DNA from 2 places in the Rhizobium sp. CC1099 genome. Region 1 is predicted to be linked to the other one. Evidence: riboswitches for the same ligand, from Rfam matches in the RefSeq annotation. Region 1 holds a riboswitch; the other holds the start of a gene.
The links. Region 1 has a riboswitch for FMN ahead of ribB (3,4-dihydroxy-2-butanone-4-phosphate synthase). Riboswitches for the same ligand answer to the same signal wherever they lie in the genome.
Positions count from the first base shown of each region.

Region 2: it holds a riboswitch for FMN, as region 1 does, so the genes downstream of both, QA644_RS05480 (DMT family transporter) here and ribB (3,4-dihydroxy-2-butanone-4-phosphate synthase) in region 1, are expected to answer to the same signal.

Region 1 is NZ_CP121642.1:1,930,618-1,935,031, forward strand. It holds gene QA644_RS30495 (SDR family oxidoreductase) at 1-341, shown strand, start outside; gene QA644_RS30500 (hypothetical protein) at 346-552, shown strand; gene QA644_RS30505 (glucose 1-dehydrogenase) at 684-1,466, shown strand; FMN riboswitch at 1,573-1,717, shown strand; gene ribB (3,4-dihydroxy-2-butanone-4-phosphate synthase) at 1,833-2,459, shown strand; gene QA644_RS30515 (hypothetical protein) at 2,619-2,903, opposite strand; gene QA644_RS30520 (hypothetical protein) at 3,029-3,244, opposite strand; gene QA644_RS30525 (hypothetical protein) at 3,320-3,622, opposite strand; gene QA644_RS30530 (hypothetical protein) at 3,917-4,159, opposite strand; gene QA644_RS30535 (cache domain-containing protein) at 4,335-4,414, opposite strand, start outside.
Region 2 is NZ_CP121641.1:1,091,156-1,095,569, forward strand. It holds gene lon (endopeptidase La) at 1-1,788, shown strand, start outside; gene hupB (DNA-binding protein HupB) at 1,994-2,269, shown strand; FMN riboswitch at 2,391-2,545, shown strand; gene QA644_RS05480 (DMT family transporter) at 2,636-3,535, shown strand; gene QA644_RS05485 (esterase-like activity of phytase family protein) at 3,617-4,414, shown strand, end outside.

The DNA.
Region 1 (4,414 bases):
ATATCGCGTCCATGTCCGGCGTGATCGTCAACCGGGGACTGAGCCAGGCGCACTATAACGCTTCCAAGGCCGGCGTGATCCATATGTCGAAGTCCATGGCGATGGAATGGGTCGGCCGTGGAATCCGCGTCAACACGATCTCGCCCGGATACACGGCGACGCCGATGAACACGCGTCCCGAGATGGTCGATCAGACCAAGCTCTTCGAAGAGCAGACGCCGATGCAGCGCATGGCAACGGTCGACGAAATGGTCGGTCCGGCCGTGTTCCTGCTGTCGAATGCGGCAAGTTTCGTGACAGGCGTCGATCTGCTTGTCGACGGCGGTTTCTGCTGCTGGTGATGCCATGCGAAAGCTGATTGCCGGCAGCTGGAAAATACACGGTCTCGCTTCCTCCCTGGCCGAGATCGAGGCGCTGAAGGGACTTACGAGCGAGGCGGCGTGCGACATCGTCGCCCGCTCGCCCTTCACGCCGATCGAGAACCCCGCGAAGCGCTCGAAGGGTTCGACCGCGATTACCGTCGCGCGTTCCACGACGACATTGACGCCATAGCCAGAGGGGCCACTGTCGCTCACAAGGCCGAGATCATTTCTGCAGCCGCTTGAAGGCAGCATGACGCAACAGGAACTGCCGGCTCTGTGGCCGACGACCGATATCGCCTGGCAACGGGAAAGGAAGAGAGAATGAAACGCTTCGAAAACAAGACCGTCGTCATCACGGGAGCCAGCCGCGGGATCGGCGCAGCGATCGCCAAGCGGTTTGCGAGAGAAGGCGCCAATCTCGTGGTCTCAGCAAACGAAGAGTCGGTCCACGCAGTCGCCGAGCAAATCAAAACCGATGCCGGCAATGCTATCTCCTTCGTCGGAGACGTCACCGACAAAGCCAGCGTGAAGGCTCTCTATGACGCGGCGGAGAAAGCTTACGGCACTGTCGACGTGTCGATCCAGAACGCCGGCGTCATCACCATCGCCCGCATCGAAGACATGACGGAAGGCGAGTGGGACAGGGTCATGGCCGTCAACACCAAGGGCGTCTTCTTGTGCGCGCAGGAAGCAATTCTGCGCATGCGCAAGCTGGGACGCGGCGGCCGCATCATCAACACCGCCTCTGGCCAAGCCCGCGACGGGTTCATCTACACACCACACTACGCCGCTTCAAAAATGGGCGTCGTCGGGATCACCCAGAGCCTTGCCAAGGAAGTCGCGACCGAAAACATCACCGTGAATGCCTTCTGCCCCGGTATCATCGAAACGGACATGTGGGCCTATAACGATCAGGCCTGGGGAAAACTCCTCGGCAACTACGGCCCCGGAGAACTCATGAAAGAGTGGGTCGAAGGGATTCCCATGAAGCGGGCAGGATCTGGCGAGGATGTCGCCGGTCTCGTCACCTTCCTTGCCAGCGACGATGCTGCCTACATCACCGGCCAGACGATCAACGTCGATGGCGGCCTGATCATGTCGTAGCTTTATTCGACATTGAGGAACGGTGCGTTCACCGCGAAAAACAGATTCTCGATGGGCCGGCGGCCGGCAGCCTCTTGCAGAACACGGCATCGATCCTCTATGTTACACGCGTTCTCAGGGCGGGGTGCAATTCCCCACCGGCGGTATCGAGGCAACTCGGAGCCCGCGAGCGCCTTCGTGGATGCGGAGGGTCAGCAGATCCGGTGAGATGCCGGAGCCGACGGTTATAGTCCGGATGGAAGAGAGCAATGCAGCGGACGCCGCCTCAAGCGCGGCGTTTCCTATGCTTGTTCGCCCAAGGGAAAATGGTGGCTTTGACAGGCCATGCACGCCGCTCACAACGGCTAACCCTTGAAAGGCAAGAAAATGGCAATTTCCAAAATCGACGATGCGGTCGCCGCTATTGCGCGGGGCGAGATCGTCGTCGTTGTCGATGACCGTGACCGGGAAAACGAAGGCGATCTCGTGATCGCGTCGGAGGCCGTCACTCCGCAAGCGATCGCGTTCATGATGAACCACGCCCGTGGCCTTATCTGCGTTGCGATGGAAGGCGACAGGCTCGACGAGCTCGATATTCCTTTGATGGTTCCACGCAACACCGAGGTGCTGAAGACTGCCTTCACCGTCTCCGTGGACTACATTCCCGAAACGACGACTGGGATATCGGCCGCCGACAGGGCTGCCACCGTTCAAGCACTCGTCAGAACAGGCTCTCGCCCCGAGGATTTTGCCCGGCCAGGTCATATCTTTCCGCTCCGAGCCCACCCGAACGGCGTTCTTTCCCGCCCTGGCCACACCGAAGCAGCGGTGGATCTCGCCAAGCTTGCCGGTCTGTCCCCGTCCGGGGTGATTTGCGAGGTGGCCAACGACGATGGCACGATGGCACGCCTTCCCGAACTCGAACGGTTTTCTGAACGGCATGGCCTCCATCTGATCACCATCGAAGACTTGATCGCCTACAGGGCAGCGAGTGTTCCCGTTAAGGCAGCCTGAAATCCGGTTGCCCGTCTTCTTTTAGGTTTGAGCGGTCTTCCTCCCGTGGCCGCTCGAATCTGGTCCGGCGCTCGCGACCTTCCGATGAACGATACGAGCGGTATCGGCGCATCGAAAGGCGGGCGACCCCGTGGCTGCGGCCCGCATAGTCGAAGGAACCTACATAGATTGTGTGCCTCGCCATTCGACAACATCCGCGCTTTGAACCCAGATGGTTTCCTCTTCGCCCGCGCGGCCATGCTCCAATTTATATGTGGCGACCTCGCCGAAGGTGTCGGCATATGCCAGCAGGCGCTCCAGCGACGCGTCGGGCGGCGACGCTACTCTCTCCAAAGCCTCGCGCGTCACGATCACGAGCCAGTTCGCCGCGATGTCGGTCATTGGGATGTGGCCGTTCTCATTGGTGACGAACGGCGGCATGTTCGGGCGCATTTTAAGCGACATTGCTCCTCCTCAGTCGAACAACATTATGTCTCCGGCGGCTCGACGGTCCTTCTGAGCTTCCTTGTGCCAGTGATCAGCGGAAAGATCGCGATGGCGATCAGCGCCGGCATCATCAAAGTTGGATTTCAGGAGCGCAGGCTTCGGAGCAATGCGGGGTCCTGCTTAAAGCCGTCGATCTCATTCTGGGCCTTAAAATACGCCTCTCTCCAGAGCCTGTAGCGAACCGGATCCGTTTGGGGATCATACGGATTGTCACCCAGTAACTTTCCAGTTTTTGGCGCTAGCGCGCCCATGTTTTCGGCTTGCCAGTCGTCCAGTTCCCTTCTGCTGCCTTCAAACATCGTCCACTTCCTCGTCTATCAAAGCGTTCGCTAGTTCTGCCGCCGCATGATCGAGCCTCGCCTTTGAGCAGGGCGTTAATGAACAATAGAACGGAGCTCCGTCGGAAGACCTTGGATCGCGAAGCGATGAAGCGGTGAACCTGCAAAAGCCGTCTCCATTTTCCGAGACTTCCCGAATTGCCGATCAAGTTCATTGGCGAGGTCGGTGGGATCCGTCATTCCCTGTTGAAAGAGGCGGACCATCAGCTTGGCTGCTGCATTGAAAGGTCGAGGCGGTTCGATAAGAATATCGTCTGTATAGCCGGCATCACTCAGCACCTGCTGCAGCATGCCGAGGTCTTGGCTCGTCAGATATTTCGTAGAAAATTCGGAAGACATAAGGCCCTCCTTTCGGTCGGGGCAAGGGCAAGGCAGCCCTCAAACAGCAGCGCCCGTGATGATGACTGCTGGAGGCGGGAACCATGCGCTGCCCCCGGAAGCAAAGCAAATGAAATCTTTCGAAGATGCTAAAATACGCTCCGACTGGCAAGCGGGCCGCATTTGCCGGATCAGCCGCAATGAACACGCGGCGTAGATATCAGGCAGAGCACCTTGATCGAGATCCGCTACCGACAGAACCTCGACAGTTCCCACTCACATCATTTCGGTGCCGAGGCAGCAGCCGGCGAGGCGCTAGTGAATCGCCGACGAAGACCGCGCGTTCACGCGTGTTGCCACCTCTCCGATGTGGGTGCCGATGAGCAGTGTCGCGATGTCGTCTGAGGTGCGATAACCGTCATTAAAGAATGCAAGGGCAGCAGCACATAAGAAATCCGTTGTCTTCTCATCAGGAGCGACCTGATAATAGTGATACCATTCACCGACAGCCCGCGAGAGCACGGCAAAATCGGGTTCCCGCACCAGTCTTTGCAGCATGATTGATCTCCCATTCCTGAGACTAAATGCTAGGTCGGGCGGAATTTTCTTCAACGGAAGAAGGTGCTCCTTATTTATTCAGAGCGAATGACCTCAACGTCAGGCAGGCCTGCAAACAACCTGCATGCGGACGGGATTCAGTGCCTTTGACGGTTCGTCGGAGCAGCAGCCTTTCTCAACTGCGGCCCGCTTTGCGCGGGTTTTCGATTGCGCCATCCTCGCTTTGTGCGCGGGCAACCTGGAAAGACGTCGCCG
Region 2 (4,414 bases), on a different replicon from region 1:
GTCGAAAAGCGCATCCGCTCGCGCGTCAAGCGCCAGATGGAGAAGACCCAGCGCGAATACTACCTGAATGAGCAGATGAAGGCGATCCAGAAGGAGCTCGGAGACGGCGAGGAGGGCCGCGACGAGATGGCCGAACTGGAAGAGCGCATCTCCAAGACCAAGCTTTCCAAGGAAGCGCGCGAGAAGGCCGACGCGGAGCTGAAGAAGCTGCGCCAGATGAGCCCGATGTCTGCCGAAGCAACCGTCGTCCGCAACTATCTCGACTGGCTGCTCGGCATTCCGTGGGGCAAGAAATCGAAGATCAAGTCGGACCTCAACCACGCAGAACAGATCCTCGAAGCCGATCACTTCGGCCTGGACAAGGTCAAGGAGCGGATCGTCGAGTATCTCGCCGTGCAGGCGCGCGCAGCCAAGCTCAAGGGGCCGATCTTGTGCCTCGTCGGCCCTCCGGGCGTCGGCAAGACCTCGCTTGCGCAGTCGATTGCCAAGGCGACCGGCCGTGAGTATGTCCGCATGGCGCTCGGCGGCGTTCGCGACGAAGCCGAAATCCGCGGTCACCGCCGCACCTATATCGGCTCGATGCCCGGCAAGGTCATCCAGTCGATGAAGAAGGCGAAAAAGTCCAATCCGCTCTTCCTGCTCGACGAGATCGACAAGATGGGCATGGATTTCCGCGGCGATCCGTCCTCGGCCCTGCTCGAAGTGCTCGACCCGGCCCAGAACTCGACCTTCATGGATCACTACCTGGAAGTCGAATACGACCTGTCGGACGTGATGTTCATCACGACGGCGAATACGCTGAACATTCCGGCACCTTTGATGGACCGCATGGAGATCATCCGTATCGCCGGCTATACCGAAGACGAAAAGCGAGAAATCGCCAAGCGGCACCTGCTGCCGAAGGCCATCAAGGAACATGCGTTGCAGCCGGAGGAATTTTCGGTCAGCGACGATGCCCTGATGGCGATCAGCCAGCAATACACCCGCGAAGCAGGGGTGCGTAACTTCGAACGCGAACTTATGAAGCTCGCCCGCAAGGCGGTGACCGAGATCATCAAGGGCAAGTCGAAGTCGGTCGCCGTCACGGCTGCCAACATCGACGACTATCTGGGCGTTCCGCGCTTCCGCCACGGCGAAGCCGAGCGCGAGGATCAGGTCGGCGTGGTCACCGGTCTTGCCTGGACCGAAGTCGGCGGCGAGCTGTTGACGATCGAAGGCGTGATGATGCCGGGCAAGGGCCGCATGACGGTCACTGGCAACCTGAAGGAAGTCATGAAGGAGTCGATCTCCGCTGCGGCCTCGTACGTTCGCTCGCGCGCTGTCGATTTCGGCATCGAGCCGCCGCGCTTTGACAAGAGCGACATCCACGTGCACGTGCCGGAAGGCGCGACGCCGAAGGATGGCCCGTCGGCCGGTGTCGCCATGGCAACCGCGATCGTCTCGATCATGACCGGCATTCCGGTCAACAAGGATGTCGCCATGACCGGCGAGATCACCCTTCGCGGCCGCGTTCTGCCGATCGGCGGCCTGAAGGAAAAGCTGCTCGCAGCGCTTCGCGGCGGCATCAAGAAGGTGCTGATCCCGGAAGAAAATGCCAAGGATCTGGCGGAGATTCCGGACAACGTGAAGAACAACATGGAGATCATCCCGGTATCCCGCATGGGCGAGGTGATCAGGCATGCGCTGGTTCGCAGGCCTGAACCGATCGAATGGGATGGAACGGTTGAAACGCCGGTCATCGCGACGGTCGAGGGCCTCGATGAGACAGGTGCAGCCATCGCTCACTGAGCGCTGCCTGCCACATTTATGTCAAAATGCTGCAAAACTCGGAAAAGGCTGGCTTAAAACGCCAGCCTTTTTTGTGAAAACGTCACAGAGCCGCTTGCTTTTCCTTGATTTGCAGGGCTTTTGGGTTGCGGCGGGCCTGATGAAACTTATTCTGTGCCTGGCTTACAGATTTGAGTCGTTTCGAACCATTGAAAGGGGTGGAAACATGAACAAGAATGAACTCGTGTCCGCAGTTGCCGAAAAGGCTGGCCTCACCAAGGCTGACGCTGCTTCTGCTGTCGACGCTGTTTTCGACGTTGTCCAGGCTGAACTGAAGAAGAAGGGCGACATCCGTCTCGCCGGCTTCGGCAGCTTCACCGTTTCTCATCGCGCTGCCACCAAGGGCCGCAATCCGTCCACCGGCGCCGAAGTCAATATTCCGGCTCGCAACGTGCCGAAGTTCACGCCCGGCAAGGGCCTGAAGGATGCCGTTAACGGCTAATGAGATTTCTGGCCGCCGGATAACGAGACTGGCAGCCCAGGTTTGGAGGGGTTCGGCGAAAGCCGGACCCTTTTCCACTTTCCGCAGGTCTTGCGGGCTTTTCAAGTTTTATCTACGGCTTTTCTGTTCTCAGGGCGGGGTGAAAGTCCCCACCGGCGGTAAGGGCCTCGGCCCGAGCCCGCGAGCGCCTTCCGCGCGCCGATGGGCGGGGAGGGGTCAGCAGATCCGGTGCGATGCCGGAGCCGACGGTCATAGTCCGGATGAAAGAGAATGATCGCATGCACGAAGGGCAGGGAACTGCCCGGCGGTGTTGTTGCGCTCATGCGTCCTGATTTGTGTTGGTCCTTTTTATCTTGGATGAATGACATGAATCAGACTTCCCTCACTATTTCCACGTCGCGTGCCATGGCAGGTGCCGCCTGGATGGTGCTGGCCGGCGTGGCCTTCTCGATCCTCAACGTCGTCACGCAATGGGCGGCGATGAAGCTTGCCTTCCCGGCCGCGTCCATTGCCTTCTGGCAATATGCCTTCGCGCTCGTCTTCTCGCTGCCGTTCCTCTACCGAGCCGGCTTCTCGGCGATGCGCACCAATTATCCTTGGCGCCATGTCGTGCGCGTCGCCTGTGCGGCGCTTGGCGTCGAAGCCTGGGTCACGGGGCTCGCCTCCGTGCCGATCTGGCAGGCGATCGCGCTGGTGATGACATCGCCGTTTTTCATCATTCTCGGTGCGCGACTCTTGCTCAGGGAACGCGTTGGTCCGGCCCGTTGGACGGCAACGATCGCCGGCTTTGCCGGTGCGATGATCATCTTGCAGCCCTGGTCGGTCAGTTTCACTTGGGCGGCCCTGCTTCCGATCCTCTCGGCGCTGCTCTGGGGCGCTTCCTCGCTGATCACCAAGAATCTGACGGGCATCGAGCGGCCCGAAACCATCACGGTCTGGCTGCTGGTGCTTCTGACGCCCATCAATGGCGGGCTTGCGCTGGCGGCCGGCTTCGAGGTTCCGGCGGGCGTCACGCTGGGGCTTTTCGTACTCGCCGGCCTGCTGACCGTGCTCGCGCAATATTTTCTCACACTTGCCTATACAGCGGCCGACGCTGCCTATGTGCAGCCCTTCGACGATCTCAAGCTGCCGCTCAACGTCTTAGCGGGTTGGCTCGTCTCCGGCTATGCGCCTACCGGTTACCTCTGGCTCGGAGCGGCATGGATCTTTTGCGCCTCCCTCTTCATCATGCGCAACGAACTGCGCCGCGAGCAGACGGCCGCATAGACAGGGCGGTGCAAAACGCGCCGGCTGTCATGTGTCTGTCATCAGCGTCCCTCAAAAATTCCCCGTTTCGATATTCGACACATGGGGGATTTCATGACCATTTCATCGCGCAAGGCAACACTGGCTGCCGTGCTTCTCACGTCCGTTGCTTTCCCGGCCGCTGCGGAGCCTGTTTTCAATCGTATTGCGTCCTTCCCGGTTGCCGCAAACCTGCCCGCCGGCAAGGACAAGCTTTCCACGACCTCCGCCGAAATCATCACCGCCACCGATGACGGCAGGACGCTGATTTACAGCGACAGCCCGCTCGGCGCGATCGGCTTCGTCGACATCATCGATGCCAAGGCCCCGAAGGCCGTCGGCGCGCTGATGATGGACGGCGAGCCGACATCCGTTACGTCGGCAGCCGGCAAGGCGCTCGTTGCCGTCAACACCGGCGAGAGTAAGCAGAAGCCTTCCGGCCATCTGGCAATCGTCGACGTTGCCACCAAAAAGATCGAGAACACCTGCGATCTCGGCGGTCAGCCGGATTCGATTGCGCTCAACAAGGACAAGACGCTCGGCACCATCGCCATCGAAAACGAGCGCGACGAAGACGTCAACGACGGCAAGATCCCGCAGATGCCGGCAGGCGATCTCGCTATCTTCCAGGTCAAGGACGGAACGGTCGATTGCAGCACGATCAAGCACGTTGCGCTGACCGGCCTCTCGGCCGTCGCGCCGGAGGACCCGGAGCCGGAATTCGTCGCCTTCAACGGCCAGGATGAGATCGCACTGACACTGCAGGAAAACAACGAGATCGTCATCATCGACGCCAAAACCGCACAGGTGAAGACGCATTTCCCCGCAGGCAGCACCGACCTTTCCGGTATCGACGCGAAG